DNA from 4 places in the Alteromonas sp. H02 genome. Region 4 is predicted to be linked to each of the others. Evidence: predicted binding sites of a transcription regulator. Region 4 holds the regulator's gene; each other region holds the start of a gene.
What was found. Region 4 encodes FNR, which switches genes on or off when oxygen is low (the NO sensors DNR and NnrR bind a similar motif). Its sites were predicted from a motif close to TTGATCTAGATCAA; they were not measured.
Positions count from the first base shown of each region.

Region 1: ccoG (cytochrome c oxidase accessory protein CcoG) is a predicted target of FNR. The motif match lies at 3,923-3,936, and genes of this name have one in related genera.
Region 2: ccmA (cytochrome c biogenesis heme-transporting ATPase CcmA) is a predicted target of FNR. The motif match lies at 2,127-2,140, and genes of this name have one in related genera.
Region 3: AC566Q_RS24360 (OmpW/AlkL family protein) is a predicted target of FNR. The motif match lies at 4,861-4,874, and genes of this name have one in related genera.

Region 1 covers NZ_CM185021.1:4,385,930-4,391,858, reverse strand. Annotated here, with positions in the region: gene AC566Q_RS20345 (winged helix-turn-helix domain-containing protein) at 1-1,347, shown strand, start outside; gene AC566Q_RS20340 (serine/threonine protein kinase) at 1,436-2,410, opposite strand; gene ccoG (cytochrome c oxidase accessory protein CcoG) at 2,423-3,856, opposite strand; gene AC566Q_RS20330 (hypothetical protein) at 4,142-4,507, shown strand; gene AC566Q_RS20325 (DUF3016 domain-containing protein) at 4,664-5,200, shown strand; gene AC566Q_RS20320 (acyl-CoA dehydrogenase family protein) at 5,248-5,929, opposite strand, start outside.
Region 2 covers NZ_CM185021.1:1,336,552-1,342,480, forward strand. Annotated here, with positions in the region: gene AC566Q_RS06045 (hypothetical protein) at 1-1,997, opposite strand, end outside; gene ccmA (cytochrome c biogenesis heme-transporting ATPase CcmA) at 2,233-2,862, shown strand; gene ccmB (heme exporter protein CcmB) at 2,859-3,527, shown strand; gene AC566Q_RS06060 (heme ABC transporter permease) at 3,527-4,285, shown strand; gene ccmD (heme exporter protein CcmD) at 4,275-4,505, shown strand; gene ccmE (cytochrome c maturation protein CcmE) at 4,511-4,981, shown strand; gene AC566Q_RS06075 (heme lyase CcmF/NrfE family subunit) at 4,978-5,929, shown strand, end outside.
Region 3 covers NZ_CM185021.1:5,277,931-5,283,859, forward strand. Annotated here, with positions in the region: gene AC566Q_RS24330 (UDP-N-acetylglucosamine 2-epimerase) at 1-549, opposite strand, end outside; gene AC566Q_RS24335 (IS1595-like element ISAma5 family transposase) at 711-1,667, shown strand; gene AC566Q_RS24340 (hypothetical protein) at 1,643-2,002, opposite strand; gene AC566Q_RS24345 (gamma carbonic anhydrase family protein) at 2,188-2,730, shown strand; gene aroE (shikimate dehydrogenase) at 2,735-3,550, opposite strand; gene AC566Q_RS24355 (group II truncated hemoglobin) at 3,549-3,995, shown strand; gene AC566Q_RS24360 (OmpW/AlkL family protein) at 4,065-4,748, opposite strand; gene hemF (oxygen-dependent coproporphyrinogen oxidase) at 4,900-5,823, opposite strand; gene tsaC (L-threonylcarbamoyladenylate synthase type 1 TsaC) at 5,826-5,929, opposite strand, start outside.
Region 4 covers NZ_CM185021.1:2,564,632-2,570,560, reverse strand. Annotated here, with positions in the region: gene AC566Q_RS11940 (heavy metal translocating P-type ATPase) at 1-1,551, shown strand, start outside; gene ccoS (cbb3-type cytochrome oxidase assembly protein CcoS) at 1,561-1,764, shown strand; gene AC566Q_RS11930 (sulfite exporter TauE/SafE family protein) at 1,757-2,425, shown strand; gene fnr (fumarate/nitrate reduction transcriptional regulator Fnr) at 2,452-3,189, shown strand; gene uspE (universal stress protein UspE) at 3,312-4,229, shown strand; gene ttcA (tRNA 2-thiocytidine(32) synthetase TtcA) at 4,349-5,275, shown strand; gene rssA (patatin-like phospholipase RssA) at 5,283-5,929, shown strand, end outside.

The DNA of each region.
Region 1 (5,929 bases), 1.8 Mb from region 4:
GATGAACGCTGTGAATATTACATTCGTGAGTTTAACGGTTTAACTCCAAAAGAGGCCCGGCTTATCCACCGTTGCCCGGCTGGCAGCTACGGCAAAATCCTGTTTACCCATAACGACGAGCGAGTGGTCTTTAGCGAGAATAGCGGGCCAGGTACGCCTTATTCGATTTATGAACTGGATTTGACTACTCAAACGAAACGGCGGGTCAACCAGCCGGACATTTACCTCTCTGGTAACAGTCAGTTTGATATGCATCCCGAAGCCAATCAATTGCTTATTTCGTCGCCGGATAAGCAGCAGTGGGAGGGTTTTTATACGCTTGATTTGCAAACTAATGAACTGAACTTATTGTTTAAACAAGACGCCTATATCTGCTGTGGAATTTGGGATCACAGCGGAGAGAACGTTATTCTGATGGGCGAACACCCGGCTTATCAGTTGCTGAGTTACAACTTGTCCGGCGGTAATCGGCAGGTCGTTTATTCTGGCAGCCGCCGGATAAATCAACCAAACCGATTTAATAATGGTGTGGATTATGTGTTCGCGTCCGGCGACAAGCACAGCGATATAGTAATGCTTGAGCTGACCACGCACCAAATCAGTATTGTTGCGAATGATACGGTTGATGAAAGACTGGCCAGGTTCTCCACCGCACAGCACGCCGTAGCCTATATCAGTATGGTTTCAGGCAAAGAACAGGTGTGGATTTATGATACTCGTTCTAAAGCGCGACAACAGGTTACGGCGTTTACCGATAACCGTCATTATCTGGATCTACAATGGTCATTAGATGATCGCTACATCGTTGGCCTTACTTTCAACGAGCTGCATCTAATCAATGTGAAAACCGGCGAAGCAACTATTGTGGATTTTCCGCAAACTGAAATTCGAGGGGTGTCATTTAAATCGGCGTCTGAATTAAGCTTTAGTGCCAAAGAAGGCGAGCGCTGGCGCGTGTACACTTACAATCTGAGTAATCAGACTGTGTCGGCAGAATCGCCACAATGGTCTTTTATTCAGTTCAGAGCGAATGGCGCCGATACCTTATGGTATTCCCACGAGCAAAAGCTCTATTTCTCTGACGAGCAGGTTGCGCTGAGTGATCAGGATATTCCTGTGCAGAAACTACTCGACGGACGTCAGTGGAATCTTCGCAAGCAGGCACATCATTGGTATTGGTACAACCCTGATCTGCCAGGCCAGATTTACCGCTACAATCAACAAACTGCTGAGCTTGAAGTCATTGCCGAGGCCAGAGTGGGGCATTTCGATATCCGCGAAGACAAGTTACTTTATATTCAAAGCAGTGAGTTGCAATCTAACCTGTTCAGAACGGTAAGTCAGTAAGACGCCTCGGTATGGCCAATCATCAGGGCTGTTACGCGCAGATCTTTATGAAGGTTACCGTAACAATACGCTGTTGGCTTTAAATCAGTCAATACGGCACAAGAGAGAGTGGCGGCTCCTGCAACGTGGCAAACTGCTCTTTCAGTGCCAGGATTTGCTGCTCCCAGTAGCGCTGTTCGGCAAACCAGGGAAAGGCTCGTGGGAACGCTGGGTCTTCCCACCGGTCAGACAGCCACGCCATGTAATGCACCATTCGCATGGCCCGCAATGGCTCCATCAATGCCAGTTCCTTACTGTCGAACTCACAGAACTCCTCGTAAGATTCTATTAGTGTTTCAAGCTGCATCTGCTGCTGCGTGCGGTCGCCGTTGAGCATCATCCATAAGTCCTGAACCGCCGGACCCATGCGGCTGTCATCAAGGTCGACAAACATCGGGCCGTCACGCCACAGAATATTACCGGCATGGCAATCGCCGTGCAGACGAATAAGTTTACCTGGCTGATACAACGCTTTGGTGAGTTCAATTACCTGATCGAGTATGGTGAAAAACGCGGTATGTAGTGACTCCGGTAATAGCGTACTGCTGGCAAGGGTTTGCCTTGGTTTGGTCAGGAAGCTTTCAATATCCATGGTCGGACGGTGCGTAAAAGGCGCACTGCTGGCGACCTTATGCATGCGGCCAATAAACCGGCCCATCCATTCCAGGTGATCGAGATTATCCAGTTCAAACTGACGGCCGCCCACGGAATTAAATAAGGCAAAGCGATACTGCTCAGCAAAATGCAGTGTTTCGCCCTGATGGGCAAGCGGGGCTACCACCGGGATTTCAGCATCGGCAAGCGCCTGGCTGAAGGCATGTTCTTCAAGAATCTGTTCGTTAGTCCATCGCTGCGGGCGATAAAACTTCACTACATAGCGCTTTTGTTCATCGCTTAAAAACTGGTAGACCCGGTTTTCGTAACTGTTTAGCGCAAGGAGTCCTGATTGAGGAAAAATGCCGCACTGTTCCAGTGCGGCAAGGATCATATCGGGTGACAGTTCGGCAAAGGTAAAGTCACTCACATTAAGGCCTGTTTATCGATAAAGGAATTTCGATGGCTCGCTAACCTCTACAACAGTGCCGTCTGCTTCGGTGGTGGAAACATTAAAGTATATTTCGGTAACCCGGTCAGACAGGTTGTAGGGATCAGTTGCGACAGATACAGGCAGGCTGTATACCTCGCCGCCACCCACGGTAACAACTTGTTCGCCAATGTACTCGTATTCCGCCAAACCTTCTACCTTAATTGTATAAGTGTGCTCGGTTTGTGATTTATTAAGGACCTTCAGGGTGTACACATTCTCGATGTCGCCGTTCATATTTTCGCGGTACAGGGAGTTACGGTCGCGAATAATATCCACTTCCAGGGGCACCCGGGTCACGATATCTGCAACCAGCAGACCGCACATTACCAGCAGTACCACCAGGTAGCCTACCAGTTTAGGACGAACGATATGGGTGGTACCGCCAGCCAGCTCGTGCTCTGAGGTAAAGCTGATAAGCCCTTTGGGATAGTCCATTTTTTCCATTACGCCGTTACAGGCATCCACACAGGCACCACAGTTAACGCACTCGTATTGTAAGCCGTTACGAATATCGATGCCGGTAGGGCACACCTGCACACAAAGGTTACAGTCGATACATTCGCCGAGGCCTTTTTCAGCCAAGTCTTCATGGGCCAGTTTACGAGAGCGTGGGCCACGCTGTTCACCGCGGCTGGCGTCGTAAGATACGGTAAAGGTATCTTTATCAAACATCGCTGACTGGAAGCGGGCATAGGGGCACATGTGGGTACACATAATTTCACGCATCCAGCCCGCGTTACCATAAGTACACACGGTAAAGAATATAATAGAGAAGCCGGCCCAGAAACTGGTGTTGAAGGTAAAGAAGTCAACGTACAGCTGAGCCACCGGAGTGAAGTAGCCAACAAAGGTCATGGCCGTGAGCAGTGCAACCAGAACCCAGGCAGTATGCTTAGCCGCTTTGCGCCAGAACTTATCGAAGTCCATTGGACGTTCGTCGAGCTTAATGCGCTTATTACGGTTACCTTCGAAAAACTCTTCAAACCACACATATATGTATGTCCAGGTGGTTTGCGGGCACATAAAGCCACACCAAACCCGGCCGGCAAAGGTAGTGATAAAAAACAGCGCGAAGGCAGACACAATAAAGATATAAGCCAACAGCGTCAGATCCTGTGGCCACAGGGTCAATGAGAAAATCGTAAAGCGCTGATCCATAATATTCAGCAGCACAGCCTGATGGCCGTCATACTGGATCCAGGGGATGGCGACGAATAAGGCAATAAAAAAGAAGCCGAAGAATCGACGAAAGTTTTCTAACGGACCTTTAACCGACCGTACGTAGATTCGGTCGCGCGCTGTATAGCGTTTCGACTCGTCGAGTTTTTTGGGTTTGTGAACTTTTACCGGAGTAACATTTTTCACCGGGATCTGATCGTTCATGGGACTACCTTCATTGAAGCTAAACATGATTACGGCAGCAGTATACCTGTCATATATTAATTTTACTTAATATAGATCAATCGCAGTCTGATTCGCCGCGGCGACAGTGTAACGCATTTTTTAGGTGTACACACTTGGTGCCAGTCCTGCGACAAAAAGGTTTGGCGAAAAAATGAACTATCCTGATCAGCTATAACTCTTAATAACTACGTATAAATCACGTACCTTATTAAATGGTTAGACGTGGGATAAACTTGGCTCATTAGTTTGGGAGAAGTATAAAGCATGTTTCGTTCAATCGCTGTCATCATTGAAATCGCTATTTTGGTAGTGGTATTACAGCTACCGTTTGTTCAGTATTTATTTTCTGACGTTCAGGCTACGCTGAGTGACTGGATGGAAGAGATCGCTACGCGTGAAGAGCGCCAGCAGCTGGCTGAAATTAAAGACAGCCTGGCAGTGCAGTACTCGGCCATGCGTCCTTACCAGAAAGATTATCTCGATACGGTGCTGTCCTCACGGGTCAGAACGCTGCAATTCTACGATGCTTATTGTGAAAATACAGATAGAAATCCGTACATCCATGGCGTGACACTCCACACGTTTTGCTCTGAGATTCGCCGTTCACCGGTGTTGAATACCGACACGTAAAATAGTTGATTCCTCCTGTTCATCCTCGGTTCAGATGAAGACTGATAGACTCAAAGCTACGATAAACCGTTAAACTTTTTGCCGGTTTATTGTTCTAATGGTTAGATGAGTACGTATATACTCTGATTTCGAACCAAACCTTTGGGGGATCCTACAATGCGAAATGTAACAGCGTCGTGGTTACTGGTACCTGCACTCATGGTATTTTCAGGCGCCAGTCTGGCCCAAAAAAGCACTGCTGAGCCGGCAGAGACGAAGGTCGAAATTACCTGGCAAGACCCCAAGTCGTACACCGATGTCAGACCAAGTAACGAGTCGCGTAAAAGTTTTCGTAACCGCGTATTTAAGTCGCTGGATAAATACTTCAATAAACTGGCAGAAGCCTTGCCGGAGGAGCAGACACTTGAAGTAACTGTGACGGATCTGGATTTGGCCGGGCAAGTCTGGCCCACCATGCGCGCAGGCGCTTTCGACATCCGTATCATCGATACGGTGTATATTCCACGCATGGAGTTTAGTTATCAACTTAAAGAAGGCGACAAAGTGGTGAAGTCTGCCGACGTAAAGATTAAGGAGATGGCTTTTATGAATCGAATAAGTCGCGCCCACAGCAACGATCCGTTCCGCTACGAAAAAGACATGATCAAACGGTGGTTTGATGATGAATTTGAAGACACCATCGCGAAAAACTGATTGTTAGAAAGGCCGCTTAAGCGGCCTTTTTATTGGTCTTAACAGGCTTACAGATAATCGAACTCACTGCCCTCAACGGCCAGTAGGGTGTCTGCAGACTCCAACAGCGCAGCTTTATGGGCGGCGGTACGAGGCAGCAGCCGCTGCATATAAAAGTCACAGGTTTTTTGTTTACCTGCGGCCAGCACCGGATTATCGCCCTGTGCTGCACAATCTGCCATGGAATACCATAATACGCCAAGCAGGCAGTAACCGCTGTAGGCCAGGTAATCACAGGCGCTACCCGCAGCATCCACCACCGAAAAGGCTTTTACCTGTAACGAGGTCTGATACCATTCGTCCAGTAAGGCCGATGCGTGCTGCCGGGCTTCGCCGTTGGCCATGCCGGCGACTAACTCTGCAAAAGCGTTACGCGTAGCCCCCAGCATGTCGCCGCGGTCGCGGGTCAGTTTGCGGCCAATCAAATCGAGTGACTGAATACCGTTGGTGCCCTCGTAGAGCATGGCGATGCGTACATCGCGCATAAGTTGTTCCATGCCCCATTCACGAATATAACCATGACCGCCAAAAACCTGAATTCCCAGGCTGGCGGACTCTAAACCGGTATCGGTCATAAACGCTTTGCAGATAGGCGTTAAAAATTGCAGGATAGCCTCGGCATTGTCATGCGTTTCGCCGCCTGAATTATGCGCTATGTCCATATATTTGGCATACAACATAGCCAGTGCC
Region 2 (5,929 bases), 1.2 Mb from region 4:
CGGATAAGTAATTCAGCCGGCTTTTGCTGAGGTAATAGTCCGGGTAGCACATAATAAAAACTGTCATTGCCTTGTAGCGTTTGTTCCATATTGCCAAGCTTGGCACTTTGGTGGCCGGCAAGTAATCCCTTAAGCTGTTTTAACAGGTTTTGCTGGCTGTCGAGCTGGGCAAACTCCCTTACCTGTCGGCCGGTTATGGAACCTAGCAGGCTGTTTGGTGCATTGCCTTTTGGCGTTGAGGTTCGCTGGCGGTTAAGCGCCTGATCGAGATCCTCATGGCCTTTAAAGTGTCTGCCGAGCAGCGACACCTGTAATAACTGAATAAGCCCGCTTAAAAAGTTCTGCCCGGCCGGGGGGGATGAGAGCATTAACGGAGACTGAACCCAGGCTGGTGATGTAAGTAGTTGTTTAAGCGCAGTGCTTTGCTGAGCTGAGTCGATACCGGCTTTTGCAGTCACCGGCTCAGCAGAGCCAGTGACTTCAGGCTTAAGCACTGACGATTCTGCCGTGGGCAGTTTGTTGGCCGCTGATAAATTAAGTTGTAGCTGCGCAATCACTGAGTTAACGGGTTTGGCAAGGGCCGGGTTGGCACTAGCGAATTTTTGCAGTGCAGTAATAAGCACATTAAGACTCGATTGTAACGAATCCGTGTTACTGACATTAATTCGGTTGGCAGAGCGAATGAATTGCATGAGTGCAGTTTTTGCCTCGGCGGGGAGCTGCTCCAGTTTATGCTTCGCAATACTTTCTACGTCTGACGGTATCACTGGCTTGCCTACTACGTTGTCCGGTGCACCAGAACGCACCATTTCCTTCTGAGGCGGGCTGATATCCGCTTTAGGCGCTGCCGCTTTCGTCGACAATGAAAATGTTTGTTGAGTTGATTGTCCTGCGTTCGATTGAAGCTCGGTTGCTAATGGCTTGATCGTAACCTGGGGGATGTTCCTGGCAGTCGTGCTTTGAATATTAAGTTGCCCCATTTGCTGAGGACTGACCTTTGGTGCTAATTGCGTGGTAGCGGTGGTTGAATTTGTAGTAACGGCTAAAAGCTGAGTCTTGCTACCGGTAATGGTTACTTCATTGCCTTTTATACTCACTGTCGCAGGGAGCATGGGACTCAATTGCTGAAATGACTTTGCTGCGGCAGGCGGGAGTGACTGAGTTACCCAACTTGCCAGTTTAGGCAGCTCCACGTTAAGTGGCATTTGCTGAGTCACTGCCTGAGTGAGTTTATTCGCCAGAGGCGAGTTCAGCGGCACGTTAACAACACGCGATGAACTAACCGGCGTATTCTGGACTGAAGCTGAACCTTGTACACTGGGTTGCGCCGCTTGCGCTGTTTGTAAAGATGACGCAGGCGGAGTAATTTGCACTTGTAGCTGGTTTTGCCGTGTTGAAACGGTTAGCGTTACTGATGCCTGTAAAACAGGTTTGTTACCTGAGGGACTGGCTAATAATGCATCGCTCTGTTTGGGCGCTTTTGCTAACGGAATATCGATAATTAAAGGCCGCTGGGCACCGGCATTAACCCTTATTGAGGCATTATCTTGCTGAATAACCGTGGCCTGTAGCGTGACTGGTGTAGTCAAAGCTCGGGATAATGCCGTCATTAGCGATTGAAACTGCGCCTGGGAAACCTGTTGGCGAACGGTTTCCGGCGATAGTTTTACTAACGTGGGTAATGCTATCGACCCGGCATCCGGCGGTAATACGCTCTTAAATGGGACCGCGGAACCCTGCGGCGGCTGAATCGGTGCTTCTGCAGGCAATCGAACCAGCAACAAGTTCTCGGCACTGGCCACGCGGAAGGCAGGGCTAACCTGCAGTAACTGCTGGTTTGTGGCCATAAACACGCTGGCATTATTCGATGGTAAGGCCCTGGAAGTTTTTTGCTGTCCTGCTGATGAGGCTGATACCTGAACGGCGGCAGAGGCGTTAATCTGCACTGGCTGTAAAACCTGAGCAATTCTGGCAATTGCCTGGCTTTTGGTTGTCACGTTCGCTGACTCTGCAGCGTTGACTCGACTGCTTTCGGCGCTTGCTTGTGGGGGCAGATTGGATGATTGCATAAGTCGTTATCGGCAGTCAGTTTCAACAGTTAAGTATAATGTCAATCGTGCCAAAGATTGAAATAGATCAGAAATTTGCCGATCCGCCCTTTGGGTAAGATGCGAAGCCGCTGGTTTATGATAGAATGCGACGGATTTTTTTGCTAACAGAACGGGATGCATCTTGGCAGGACTTGCTGCAGACAATTTAACCTGTATTAAACGTGACAGAGTATTGTTTACTGACCTGTCGTTTTGCTTATCGCCCGGTCAGCTCATCTACCTGCGGGGTCCTAACGGCGCGGGTAAAACCAGTTTATTGCGGATCTTAACCGGTTTGTCGGCGCCGGAGAGCGGCCAGTTACTGCTCGATGACGAGCCGCTCGATAAAGTGCGGGACAGATTTAATCAGCAACTGATCTATGTAGGCCACAAGGCTGGTATTAATGGTGCGCTGACTGCGATGGAAAATCTGCGCTTCTGGTGTGCTCAACACAGCACCGATTTTATTGCGCAACAGGCCTACGACGTGCTTGCAAGATTAGGACTTGTTGGGCTTGAGGATGTGCCGGTAAGAATGCTTTCGGCCGGACAACAGCGCCGGGTCGCGCTTTCCCGTTTATGGTTAAAGCAAGCAACCTATTGGATTCTAGACGAGCCCTTCACCGCGCTGGATACCGATGGTATTGAATTGCTCGAAACCCATATGCGTGAGCATGTTGCTAATCAGGGCGCAATTATTACGACCTCGCATCAGCCGCTTAGCAAGCAGGCCGGGCCATTTACCGAGTTAGTGCTGGAGTATCGGTTATGAATACCTTGATAAACGGTATCTTTAAGCGGGATATGGCGCTGGCTTTTCGACAGCGTTCTGAGCTGGCCCAGCCGCTGATGTTTTTATTAATGGTGATCACGCTTTTCCCTTTGGGCATTGGGCCCGGGCCGGTTACCCTGCAAAAGATAGGACCAGGCGTTATCTGGATTGCAGCGATTCTTTCCTCCCTACTGGCCATGGAGCGTCTTTTTCGTGACGATTTCTGGGATGGTTCGCTGGAGCAGTACATGCTGAGCGGTCAGTCGGTGGCGGCCATTGCAGCGGTCAAGGTTTTAGTCCACTGGCTGGTGAGCTTTTTACCGCTGGCACTTTTTTCACCGTTACTGGCACTATTTTTAAACCTGACGGTCGATATGTATATCGCCTTAATGCTAACCCTGGTGCTGGGCACGCCGTTATTGTCGCTGGTTGGGGCAATCGCGGTAGGGTTAACGGTAGGTTTACAACGTGGTGGTGTGTTGTTGGCGTTATTGTTAATACCGGTGTTTATTCCGTTATTGATATTTGCCACCTCGGCGGTAGATTCTGCTGCACTCCAATTACCTTACCGGGCACAACTTGCTATTATTGGCGCCATGCTAATGCTGGCGATGGCATCAGCCCCCTTTGCAATTGCTTATGCACTTAAAGTGAGTCAAAACTGATGTGGAAGTGGTTACATCCGTATGCAAAACCTGAGCGAGCGTATCAACTGTGCGTAACGCTTCAGCCCTATTTTCTCTGGCCTGGTATTCTATGCTTAATCGCCGGCAGCATCTGGGGGCTGGCCTTTGCCCCGCAGGACTATCAGCAGGGTGATTCTTTTCGGATTATTTATATCCATGTACCCAGCGCCATTTTGTCGATGAGTACCTATGTAGCCATGGCGGTTGCCGCGTTGGTGGGCATTGTGTGGCAATGGCGAACCGCGTTTATGGCCATGATTGCGATGGCGCCTGTTGGAGCGGTGGTGACCTTTATTGCGTTGTTTACCGGCGCGGCCTGGGGTAAACCTATGTGGGGGACCTGGTGGGTATGGGATGCCAGACTTACTTCAGAGCTGATCCTGTTATTTCTTTACCTTGGTGTGATTGCCCTGTATGGCGCGTTTGAAGATAAGCAACAGGCGGGGAAGGCGGCCGGGGTAATGGCTCTTGTTGGTGTGGTGAATGTCCCCATTATTCATTATTCGGTAGAATGGTGGAATACCCTGCATCAGGGCGCGACAATCAGTAAATTTGATAAACCTTCCATTGCGCCGGAAATGCTGTGGCCATTATTGATCGCTTTGCTGGGTTTGGCCTTATTTATTGCAGCAGTGACCGTAATGCGTATGAAAAATGAAATCATTCGGCGAGAATATCACCGCCCCTGGGTGAAAGATCTGGCGGCGCGAGCGCTCGGAGATGACCATGCAGTTTGATAGTTTGCAGGATTTTCTGGCCATGGGCGGCTATGCCCTTTATGTGTGGCTGTCGTTTGGTGTGTCTTTACTGGCGCTGGTGTGGGTAGTTATCGACAGTGCCGGCACCCATAAAAAGTTGTTGCGCAATGCCCGTGAAGAACAAGCGCGGCAAGCCCGAATTGCGGCGGCGCGAAAGGCTCAGGCAGTGCAATCTGAATCACAACAGACAGGTAGTTAAGCAGTATGAATCCAAGACGACAAAAGCGACTCGCTGCCGTTGGTGGCATTGGTTTACTGATTGTAGGTGCGATCACGCTGATGCTATTCGCATTGACCGACAATATCGATTTGTTCTATACGCCCTCTGAAATCGTCGAGGGCAAAGAAGGGGTAAAACCTACGGTCGGTCAGCGCCTGAGAATTGGTGGCATGGTGGTACCGGGCACTGTGAGTCGGGATTCAGAATCACTGGCGGTGAGCTTTAATCTTATCGATACCGGTCCGCAGGTTACGGTACGTTATGCCGGTATCCTGCCTGATTTGTTTCGTGAAGGGCAGGGCATCGTCGCTACCGGTGTGTTGCTGGAATCCGGTGTGATTGAAGCCGAAGAAGTTCTGGCTAAACACGACGAAGAATACATGCCGCCGGAACTCGCCGAGAAGATGAAAGGTATTAAGCATGTTAACCCCAATCAAGGAAATACAGGCTCGTGATCCCCGAAATAGGTAATATTGCCGTCGCGCTGGCGCTGGTTGCTTCCATTTTATTGTCGGTCTATCCGCTGTGGGGAGCGTTCAAAGGGCACAATGCCATGATTGGCACCGCCCGTCCTCTGGCCATTGCCATGTTTAGTTTTACTGCCCTGGCATTTGGCTGTTTAGTCTATGCCTTTGTGACCGACGACTTTTCGCTTAATTATGTTGCGCAAAATTCTAACAGCCGTTTGCCGGTGTACTATAAGGTCACGGCCGTCTGGGGCGGGCACGAAGGTTCGTTTTTACTCTGGGTGCTGATGTTGTCATTATGGACAGTGGCCGTAGCCCTGTTTAGCCGCGGTATTCCGCAAATTATGATTGCGCGGGTGCTGGCAGTACTTGGCTTGGTGTCGGTGGGTTTTTATATGTTTATTCTGCTGACCTCTAATCCATTCGACAGCATGTTGCCTTATTTTCCGGTAGATGGCCGGGATTTGAATCCGCTGCTGCAGGACTTTGGCATGATCATTCACCCACCTATGCTGTATATGGGGTATGTCGGGTTTTCTGTGGCTTTCGCGTTTGCCGTATCGGCGCTGCTTTCAGGACAGCTTGATTCAACCTGGGCGAGATGGTCACGGCCCTGGGTAATTGCCGCCTGGAGCTTCCTCTCAGTAGGCATTGCGCTCGGGAGCTGGTGGGCCTATTACGAGCTAGGCTGGGGTGGCTGGTGGTTCTGGGATCCGGTTGAAAATGCCTCCTTTATGCCGTGGCTGGTGGGCACCGCATTAATGCACTCACTGGCGGTAACGGAGAAACGTAAGGCGTTTAAATCCTGGACAGTATTGTTGGCTATTGCCACCTTCTCGTTAAGTTTATTGGGGACTTTCCTGGTGCGCTCGGGGGTAATTGTCTCGGTACACTCCTTCGCCAGCGACCCGGCACGCGGACTCTTTATTCTGGGCA
Region 3 (5,929 bases), 2.7 Mb from region 4:
CTTTCCTTTATAATGCAGAATGAAGTCATCAATAGCGTCTAAAACCCGTTCACAGTTATGCCCGTCCCGGTATCTTTCATGATGATCAACATATTTATTGATAGCTGCCATTAATTCCGGCGGTCTTTTTAATGCGGTATCAACACCCTGCTCTATTTGGTCGGTATTGTTCACATCAATCAAATGAGGCCCCGGATTAGTGTTACGGTAGGTGACAACCGGTTTGTCCTGCATCATAAATTCGAGAATGATAGATGAGCTGTCACATAACAATACACTCGCTTCATTGACACTTTCCAAATCAACATTATGCAGGTATCTGACGTTCTCTAACGAATTCGCTAATTGCTTATAACGTTTAACGATTTCAGAACCATGTAATTTAGGATGAAACGTGAGTACCCAGTTCCACTCCCGTTCTTTGGCTAATCTCTCGATAGTTAAATACACAGCCTCAGCAGAGCTAATACCTTTAGTAAACGTTGTGCCATATAAAATAGTAGGCGGGTTGGTGGCCGGCGCCTGCTTACCATTAATATAGGTATCCACTTTACACCAGCCGGTTTCATAAGCCTTAAAGCTTCCATGTTGTTGTTCCAGAAGCTTATACGGTTTTGTACTGCTCGGTCCCTGCGTACAAATAACATCAAGGCTATGTTCTGCTAAATTGTTGCTATACTGTATATGGATACAGTTATTGAGGGTTAATCATGATCCCAGCACAATTTAGAAAGCTTATAGCCGAGTTAGAACACTTAACAGATAGCCAAACCCGTTATGTTGAGAAGCTGCTGAAAGGCACTGATAGCGTCTCACAGTTGATAACAGAGCTTGAGGAGCGGATGGTTGAAAACCCTGAGTGCCCGCACTGTCATAGCTCACTGATCAATCGGCACGGCAAGGTAAACAAGATGCAGCGTTATCGCTGCAAGAACTGCGGCAAAACCTTTGTAGCGACAACGGCGACACCGCTAGCTCGACTAAGATACAAAGAGCTGTGGTTAGAATATATTCGCTGTATGCTGGACAGTAAGCCATTGCGTAAATGTGCCGAAGAATGTGGTCTCCACCTTGAAACATCGTTCAGGTGGCGGCATCGATTCTTGGCGCTACCATCAGCACTGAAGGCGAGCAAACTAGAAGGTATTATCGAGGCTGACGAAACACTTTTTCCCTACTCAGAGAAAGGCTCAAAACGGATGACTCGTCAGCCCCGCAAAAGAGGGATGAAAGCGAAAAAACGAGGGCGTTCAAAAGATGACTGGGTGCCCGTTTTAACGGTCAGAGACAGAGCCAAGAATACGTATGAGGCCGTAGTGCCAAGTGTTACATCGGCAACTCTGCATCAGGAGCTAGCAGGAAAATTAGAGAAAGACAGTGTGTTATGTAGTGATGGATATAAGCCCTACATAGCTCTTTCTGAGAAAAATGATTTAATACACAAGCGCTTAGACGTGGCGGGAGGTGTTAAGGTGATAGATAAAGTCTTTCATATTCAGAATGTTAACGCCTATCACAGTCGTCTGAAAGCGTGGATAAAACGGTTTCACGGAGTCGCCACAAAATACCTAGAACATTACCTTGGTTGGTTCAGGTTTATGGATAACCCAGAAAACCTTAACGGAAACAGGCTCTTTTCGATTCAACAACAGTTAATCCGAACATAGCCATCATCAAACCAGCCCCTGATCCGAAAGTGTGAGTCTTCCTGGTAGGTTTTCTCCCCACGTTTACCAATAAAGTAACCATGAAATACGCCTACTTTAATCCCTGGGATAAAATGATAGATGTAATTACCAGGAGTAAGCGTGGCATCGGGATTATAGGCAACAAGCTCCTCAACCGTTGCCAGTCTTTTTTCATCGGGACGTAATAGATCTTCACATTCCGGTTCTAAATACCATGCAACTTCGCCACCGCGCTCTTTAATCTCAGACTGGATTGGTCGTAATATAGAATAAGCGTAAGGTAATGCGGCAAACAGAACATAGCGCTTTGACATGGACTCTCCGTAGTAATAACTAAGACTTAATACGATATTGTATCAGTATTCATTTTTTATCGAGTTTCAATCTGACCACACATCGATAAGAATGTTCTTTATAAACGTTGTGATTCGAATATTTGCGCAGTAAATGCTTATAATGGATCTCTTCCCCTACAACACATCATCTCAAAGAGAATTAAATGCAACAAACAATTAGCAGCTTTAGAGGAATGACACCTGATATTGGTCAGGGAGTGTATATTGCAGACTCAGCACGCTTAGTGGGTGAGATAACTATTGGTGAAGACAGTAGCGTCTGGCATATGGTCGCCGCAAGGGGCGATGTTAACTATATAAAAATAGGCGTACGTAGCAATATACAGGACGGCACTATTCTTCATGTTACCCGTAAATCAGCCGGCAATCCTGAGGGTAATCCTCTTATTATTGGTGATGATGTTACGGTAGGACATAAATGTATGTTGCATGGCTGTATATTAGGAAATCGTATTCTGGTAGGAATGGGCGCTATTATAATGGACGGTGCCGTTGTAGAGGATGATGTGTTTATCGGCGCTGGTACACTGGTTCCGCCGAATAAACGCCTGGAAAGTGGTTATTTGTATGTTGGTAATCCTATGGTACAAAAGAGGCCGTTAAAAGAGGCAGAAATAGCCTTCTTAAAACAATCTGCCATTAACTATGTTGAGCTAAAAGACGACTACCTTGCTGAAGGTGCGTAGCCCCCTAGCGGTTACGCAGGTGTTCAATAACACTGCCCGTTGACGGCTGTTTGCCAGTCCAGATATAAAACGCCGCGGCAGCTTGCTCGACAAGCATACCCAGACCATCCAGTTGCTTTGCGGCACCCAGTTGCTCAGCATGGGCCATAAATACCGTCGAAACATTATCCTTTGAGTACACCATATCGTAAGCGAGCTTGCAGTTAGCCAGCACTTCATCAGGTACGCTGGGTAGCGTTCCGGATAAACTGGCAGAGGTAGAGTTAATCACCACATCGTAATTTGCCAACAGTTGTTTAGGGTTAACTGCTGTTACCTTTGGGTTATTGGCATCTTCAGCAATGGCCTGAGCTTTTTCTAAAGTTCGATTAAGAATGTGCAGGTTTTCAACGCCGGCATTTAGCAGCGGATGGACAACACCACGGGCAGCGCCACCGGCGCCTAACAGCAACACTTTGGTACCTTGCAGATTTAAGCCGTTATTGGTGAGGTCTGCCACCAGACCAATACCATCTGTATTGAAAGCACATAACTCGCCCTCTGCGTTACGCATCAGCGTATTCGCGGACCTGGCCATTACTACCGCATCATCTTTATGCTTCGCCATGGCGCAGGCTCTTTCTTTAAAAGGGACGGTAACGTTGCAACCTGCCGCTTGTGGTATAGCGAAAAAATTGCCGATGGAGGCTTCAAAGCCCTCTAATGGGGCCTCTATTTTCTCGTAGCTGATATCCTCAGCACAGGATTTAGCAAACATTTGATGAATGGTTGGTGATAAACTCTGAGCAATTGGATTTCCAAATACGGCAAACTTTTTCATGGGACTATTATCGAAACTGGGTATGGGAAAGAAAACTTCGGACAACAATACTGGTGTTACTACCCCCTATCAAGCAATAGGTGGAGAAAATACCGTCATGCAACTGGCGAATCGGTTTTATGACATTATGGAAACTGACCCTATGGCGGCGGAACTTTTAGCCATTCACCCGCAACCACTGGATCGTATCCGTCATGTTTTCTTCCTTTACCTTACCATGTGGCTGGGTGGCCCTAACCAATACGAACAGGAACGTGGCCATCCCCGGTTAAGGGCCAGGCACCTGCCCTTTACCGTTACTCCAAAGCTAAAAGCACAATGGATGTATTGCATGCGCAAGGCTATGTATGAATGCGTTAACGATATGAATATAGCCGATCAGTTGCTAAAGGCATTGGATCAACTCGCCGACCATATGGTTAACCGTGAAGACGAAGCCGTATAAAAAAAGGCCCTTCAATGAAGGGCCAACAGGCAGTGCAAAAACACAAGGTGAAACTGATAAAACTATTTTTTAGAACTTATAACCCGCAGAAATAGTAAATACATAAGGGTCAATATCCACGTCTACGCTGCCTTTTACATCAGCAACGGTGAACTCTGCAGTGGTGTCGATTTTGATATAACGGGCAGAGGCATTCAGAGACCAGTTTTCATCGATTTGATAATCAAAACCTACCTGCGCGGCTAAACCAAAAGAGTTATCCAGGTCCAGATCCGTAAAAGTTTGATCTTCGCGGGCACCGGTGAATTCTTCGTCGAAGAAAATGGTGTAGTTAACCCCCACGCCAACGTATGGCGTAAAGGCACTGTTAGTATCAAAGAAGTAAACCGCGCTAAGAGTGGGTGGCAGTTGTGTAACTTCTGCCAGTTTGCCGTCACCTAATCCCAGACCATTGTCTGCAGTATCGATAAGGGTAACGTCATGGCTAAATGGTGTGGCAGCCAGTACTTCAAGGCCCCAGTTAGAATCCAGCATGTAAACCAGGTTCAGGCCAAGCTGAGTGTTAGAATCGACTTCTACGCCCATTCCTACGTTGCCACCCAGGGCATCTACATTAACGTTGCTTGAATCGTCGTTTGGTGAAACAGAAGTTAAACCTGCACGAACAATGATGTCGCCGGCTTCATAGGCAAATGCTGAAGGCGCAGATACTAGTGCGGCTAGAACTAGTGTAGCTAATGCTGATTTTTTCATTGTGTATTTTCTCATTCGTTTAAGTTGATGGAGGCTAATGTACGCCTCCTGACAAATAAAAATTTGATCTAAAACAAGTTTGAAAATACGTTTAAAAATCTGCGGATTAAGGTTGATCTACGTCAAAAGATACTGGCGCAAAAGCTCGCTTTTACCATTGATGAGGAGTAAGCCAGTCCTGCAGTTTGGCTTCCGGTGACCCCGCAGGCGCGGCAAAACCATACTCCCAGCGCGCAAGTGGCGGCATAGACATAAGGATTGACTCGGTTCGTCCGCCTGTTTGTAAACCAAACAAAGTACCGCGGTCATATACCAGATTAAATTCTACATAACGTCCGCGCCGGTAAAGCTGGAACTGGCGTTCACGCTCACCATAAGTATTGTTCTTACGTTTTTCTATAATCGGCACATAGGCATCCAGGTACCCATTGCCCACAGCCTGAATGTAAGCAAAGCACTGCTCAAAATCCCACTGGTTGAGGTCATCAAAGAATAACCCGCCAACCCCACGGGTTTCGTTACGATGTTTAAGATAGAAATACTCATCACACCACGCCTTGTGCTCGGCATAAACGGTGTCGCCGAATGGCTTACAGATCTTCTTCGCGGTGTTATGCCAGTGCTGCACATCTTCTTTAAAGGGGTAAAAAGGGGTTAAGTCGAAACCACCACCAAACCACCAGATTGGCGTCTCTCCCTCTTTTTCGGCAATAAAGAAACGCACGTTAGCGTGCGAGGTAGGAACATAAGGGTTATGGGGGTGAATCACTAAAGACACACCCATGGCCTGAAAACTACGACCAGCCAGTTCAGGGCGCGAAGCCGTTGCTGAGGCAGGCATTTGGTTGCCATGCACGTGAGAAAAGTTTACTCCCCCCTGCTCTATTACCGCGCCGTTCTTAATCACCCGCGAGCGACCACCACCCCCTTCTTGCCGCTCCCAGGCATCTTCTACAAAGTGTCCCTTGCCATCGGCCAGTTCCAGGGTGTGACAGATATTGTCTTGCAAAGCCAGTAAAAACGCTTTAACCGACTCAATCGCCTGAGGCGTATCCTTTAAGGGGGTAATACTCATGTTTAATTCCGAATGGTGGTACCGGTTAAGGCATCTTTAATAGTTGACGGTTGAGCGGCTCCGCCTACCAAACCTTCCACATAGTGAACACTGTTAGCAAAATAAC
Region 4 (5,929 bases):
TTTGAATCCATCTGCATGTTTATCTTTTTGCTGCTGCTAAGCCGCTACCTGGAGCACCGCTCCCGTCATCGGGCAACGCAGATATCTGCCAATATGATGCAGTACATCCCGGTTACCGCTCACCGGCTGAGCGATGATGGCAAAGTTGAACCCTGCCTGGCAAAACACCTTGCCGTGGGCGATAAGGTACTGGTGAAAGCGGGTGAAACCATTCCGGTCGACGGCCGCATTATCGAAGGCGCTTCAGCCATTGATGAGTCCATGCTCACCGGGGAGTTTGAGCCGGTCCTGAAAGAAACTGGCGCGGCGGTATTTGGTGGTACGGTGAATCAACAAAATACCCTCACCATAGAAGTGCATCAGCAACTCAAATATGCACTGGTAAATCAGGTTATACGCCTGCAATCCACCGCCATGGCCAACAAGCCCAAAGCGGCGCAAATGGCAGATTCGTTTTCCCGTTATTTTGTTGTGGCGGTATTAGCGATTAGTGCCCTCACCTTTGCTTACTGGACTGTACAGGGTAACAACGAGGCATTCTGGATAGCAATTGCGGTACTGGTAGCTACCTGCCCCTGCGCGTTGGGCCTGGCTACGCCATCGGCGCTTACCTGTGCCATGGCCAGACTCAACAAACAGGGAATATTGCTCAAGCGCGCCGATGCGCTGGAGCAAATCACCGGTATCGATACCATTGCCCTGGATAAAACCGGTACCCTCACCGAAGGTAAATTCGGCATTGCCGATCGCTGGTTTGCGGATCCAACGCAGGCGGAGTATCACTTTAATGTAACGGCAAGCCTTGAGGCTCGTTCTGAACACCCTATCAGTAAGGCATTTTCTGCCAGCGAGTCATTTGCGGTGAGTGAATTTGAAGTCACTGCCGGCGGCGGTATTCGTGGCTCGGTAGAGGGTAAACAATACCTGCTCGGCTCAGCCACGTTTACCCAGGCAGACCCGTCTGCTGTACCGGTAAGCGCCAATGTGTACCTGGTTTGCAATGGCGAGTGCCTGGCGGCCTATGAAGTTACCGACAGTCTTAAGAGCGATACGGCTGAAACCCTCGCTGGGTTAGACAGCTTTCAGTTGGTGCTATTAAGTGGAGATACCCAGCAGAATGTTGATAAGCTGGCCGCTAAGCTGCCCCTGGCAGTGGCCACCGGTGAATTAACTCCACAACAAAAATATCAGGCGGTGCAAAAACTGCAGGCTCAGGGACATAAAGTCATGATGCTGGGTGATGGTATTAACGATGCGCCGGTACTGGCCAGTGCGGATGTTTCGGTTGCGGTGGGTAATGCCACTGATATTGCCCGCAATGCGGCGGACGTTGTGTTGTTGAGCGAGTCACTCAGCACCGTACCAGCACTGGTGGATATTGCCGCAAAAACCCGCCGCAAAATCCGCCAGAATATTTTCTGGGCGCTGGGCTACAACCTGCTTATTTTACCTTTTGCAGTTTCCGGCCTGCTGTTGCCGTGGATGGCCGTGATCGGTATGTCATTAAGTAGTATCATAGTGGTCTCAAACTCGACCCGATTATTAAAGTAAGGCGGTATTGTGAGTATAATTTATGTGCTGATCCCGTTGGCTATTATTCTGGTCGCGGTGGCGCTGGGGATTTTCTTCTGGGCGGTAAAATCCGATCAGTTTCAGGATCTTGAGCGCCAGGGCTACAGCATCCTGTTCGACGACGACTTACCCGAAGAAGAACGTCACCAACAAGCCAAAACCCAGGATAAAGCTAACAACGATAATGAGTGATTACAGCTTTATTTCGGCCTTTGTCGTAGGCCTTGCCGGCTCGTTACATTGCGTAGGCATGTGCGGAGGGATAGCCGGAGCCTTGCGAGCAGCAGTACCCGGCGGTCAGCCCCCCCTGCCCTATATTGTCAGTTATAACCTTGGGCGCATAACCAGTTATGCCATTGCCGGCGCCGTGACCGGTGTACTTGGTCAGGTGGCCCGCGCCTCAGTAAGCCATGGCCTGATGATTTTTCAGTTACTCAGCGCCGTGATGCTGATTGCCATGGGGTTATATCTGGCTCAGTGGTGGCGTGGTCTTGCTCACCTGGAAAAACTGGGGAACGGGCTTTGGCAACGCATTCGTCCGTGGTCGAAACGTTTTATACCGTTCAGGTCACCTTTATCGGCGTTTCCTTATGGTTTTATCTGGGGCTGGTTACCCTGTGGACTGGTTTATTCAACCCTTACCTGGGCACTAGTCAGTGGTGATGGCTTGTATGGCGCTGCAACAATGGCTGCCTTTGGACTGGGTACTTTACCCGCGTTGATTGCCGTGAGCCTGGGGGCTGGCTGGTTGTTAACGCTCCTGCAACACCCAAAGTCTAAGTCATTAGTCGCATGTTGCCTGATAATATATGCGATTTTCTTGATTTACCGCACCCTAACCGGTAATAATTAAACGACTCCCACACGGAGACGTAATCTATGTCAAAAGGCTCAGAATTTTCGATTCATTGTCAAAGCTGTAGTTTCAGCCATTTGTGCCTGCCGGTTTCGTTAAATAAAACCGAACTCGATTCGCTGGATGATATCATCGAGCGTAAAAAGCCGCTTCACAAGCACGATAAACTGGTTAAAGCCGGTGATAAATTTAACTCGCTTTACGCAGTGCGTGCTGGTTCATTTAAATCTTTTGTAAGTAGTAAAGACGGCGAAGAGCAAATCATTGGCTTTCATTTTCCCGGTGATATTATCGGCTTTGATGCGCTGCGCGAAAATGCTCACCAGAGCTACACCCAGGCGCTCGAAACCGCTATGGTTTGTGAGTTACCTTATGAAACGCTGGATAAAATGGCGGTTCAGTTCCCTAAATTGCGTCACCAGATCATGAGCTTTATGAGTGCCGAAATTAAGCAGGATCACGATCTGATGATGTTGCTTAACAAGCGTACTGCCGAAGAACGCCTGATATATTTTCTTGCGCATCTGTCCAAACGCTTTGAAGACCGTGGCTTTTCGCCGCGTCAGTATAACCTGAGTATGACCCGTAATGAGATTGGTAATTACTTGGGCCTGACCGTAGAAACCATCTCGCGTCTGTTAACTCGCTTCCAGAAGGAAGGCATTATCAAGGTTGATGGCAAACTTATCACTATCCTCGATTTTGAAGCGATGGATAATAAACTGCATAGCATGGATATTCCTTCCACCACTATTAGTTAGTCCGTTAAAAAGCTGTTTTTCTCTGGTTTTGTAGCATTACTTGATCCCAGACAAGTCTGAAACTGGAGAAACAGCTGTTCACGTCGTACACTCATAATGAATACTTCCCATGGAGAGTCGTTATGATTGAGTACAGCAACATCCTGGCCGTAGTAGAACCCGAAACGGACAACCAGCCTGCTATCTCCAGAGCCATTGAACTGGCCGAAAAAACCGGCGCATCCATTACCGCCTTAATGACCATCTATGATTTCTCTTACGAAATGACCACCATGCTTTCCGGTGAAGAGCGTGAGGCCATGCGTCAGGCGGTGGTGAACGAGAGAACAGCCTGGCTTAAGGGACAACTGGCAGAGTACGGCCAGCCTATAGAGGCTGCCGTGGAATGGAATAACCGCCCTTATGAAGCCATTATTAAATACGCCCTTGCCAGCAAGGCCGACATTGTGGTGAAAGCAACCCGCTCTCACGATGATTTACGTTCAGTAATCTTTACCCCCACCGACTGGCATTTAGTTCGCAAGTGCCCTGCTCCGGTACTGCTGGTTAAAGAGCACGACTGGCCCCGGGATGGCAAAATTGTAGCGGCAGTTAACGTAGGAACGGAAGACCGCGAACATGCCCAGCTGAATGATCGCCTCACTAATATTGCATTGGATTATGCCAGGTTGCTGAGCGGTCATGTTCATCTGGCCAACTGCTATCCGGGCACGCCGCTAAACATTGCCATTGAGGTGCCTGAGTTTGATCCCGAATCTTACAATGCGTCGGTGAAAAACCATCACCTTGAGGAAATGGAAAAACACAGTAATCAGTACAGCATTCCGCTGGATAATTGCCATGTAAAAGAAGGATTACCGGAAAAAGTTATCCCGCAGGTCGCCAAAGAGCTGGATGCCGAGCTGGTGATTATTGGTACCGTAGGTCGTGTAGGCATTTCAGCAGCACTCATTGGCAATACCGCCGAACACGTTATCGATGAACTCAACTGTGATGTACTGGCAATTAAACCCGAAGGCTTTGAAAGCCCGGTAAGCTAATACAGGTAGCTGTGGGAGGATTTAATTACTGCCACGACTACCTGGCCATTAATCAGGGATGCAGGCTACTCTGGCTTCACGTATAATGACGCCCATTGCAATATGGGCCTTTCTTTATCATGAGTTTACACATCAACGCCGCCGCGCCGGCAACGCAAACCAAGCAAAAATACAGCTTCAATAAGTTACAAAAACGCATTCGCCGTAATGTCGGCAAAGCCATTGACGATTTTGGCATGATTGAAGATGGCGACAAGGTGATGGTGTGCTTATCCGGCGGGAAAGACAGCTACACCATGCTGGATGTGATGATGTACCTGCAGCGCATTGCGCCGATCAGTTTTGACATAGTGGCGGTTAACCTCGACCAGAAACAACCCGGCTTTCCAGAGCACATACTGCCAGAATATCTGCAAAGCCTCGGCGTGGAATACCGTATTGTAGAGGAAGACACCTATTCCATCGTGAAGGATAAAATCCCCGAAGGTAAAACGACCTGCTCTCTTTGCTCACGGTTACGCCGCGGTATATTGTACCGCACCGCTACGGAGCTGGGTGCAACGAAGATAGCCCTTGGCCACCACCGCGACGATATGCTTGAAACCCTCTTTCTTAATATGTTTCACGGTGGCAAGCTGAAGTCTATGCCACCTAAGCTGGTCAGCGATGATGGCAAACATGTGGTGATCCGACCGTTGGCGTACTGTACCGAGCGGGATATTGAAAAATACGCGACTGCAGTTGAATTTCCCATTATTCCCTGTAACTTATGTGGCTCACAGGAAAATTTGCAGCGACAGAACATCAAAATGATGTTGCAGGACTGGAACAAACGGTTTCCGGGCCGCATCGAGTCAATGTTCAGGGCGATGCAAAATGTTACCCCTTCGCATTTGGTTGATAAAAACCTTCATGACTTTAAAGCCATCAAAGCAACAGGTGAAGCACAACCAGAGGGTGACATCGCCTTCGATGCCCCCGAGTTTGAACCCGAGAGCCGCCCTGACGCTGCAGACTCCATCAATATCGTAAACCTGACGGAATAAGGTTGCTATGAAAATAGGCATTGCCCTGGGCTCTGGTGCAGCCCGTGGATGGGCTCACATTGGCGTGATACAGGCACTCGAAAAACTTGGCGTTAAAATCGACGTAGTTGCAGGCTGTTCTATTGGCGCGTATGTAGGCGCTGCCTACGCCAGCGGTCGACTCGAAGAGTTAAAAGGCTGGGCTTCATCGTTAACAGAATGGCAAACCCTGAGTCTAATGGGCATTGGTATTCGCCGGGGCGGACTGGCAAGCGGCCAGAAGGTTTTTGATAAGTTGTCAGACGAATTTTGCGCCGCTACTTTTGAAACCATGGAAAAACCCTTCGCCTGTGTTGCTACCGACCTGTATTCGGGTCGCGAAGTGGTTTTTAATAAGGGTGATGTAGGTAATTCAATTCAGGCATCCTGTGCTATTCCGGCGTTGTTTTCGCCCATTGCGTACAATGACCGGTGGCTGGTAGACGGTGCCGTAGTTAACCCGGTACCAGTAAACCTGTGCCGCCAGTTAGGTGCCGACTTCGTTATAGCGGTTAATCTCAACGCTGATTTCAGGCCATTGCAAATAGCCCGGGAAACCGCCAAGCACGAAGAAACACAGGAAAAGAACGAGCATTTCTTTAAGAAAAGTCAGGATGTAGTACGCCAGTGGTTCTC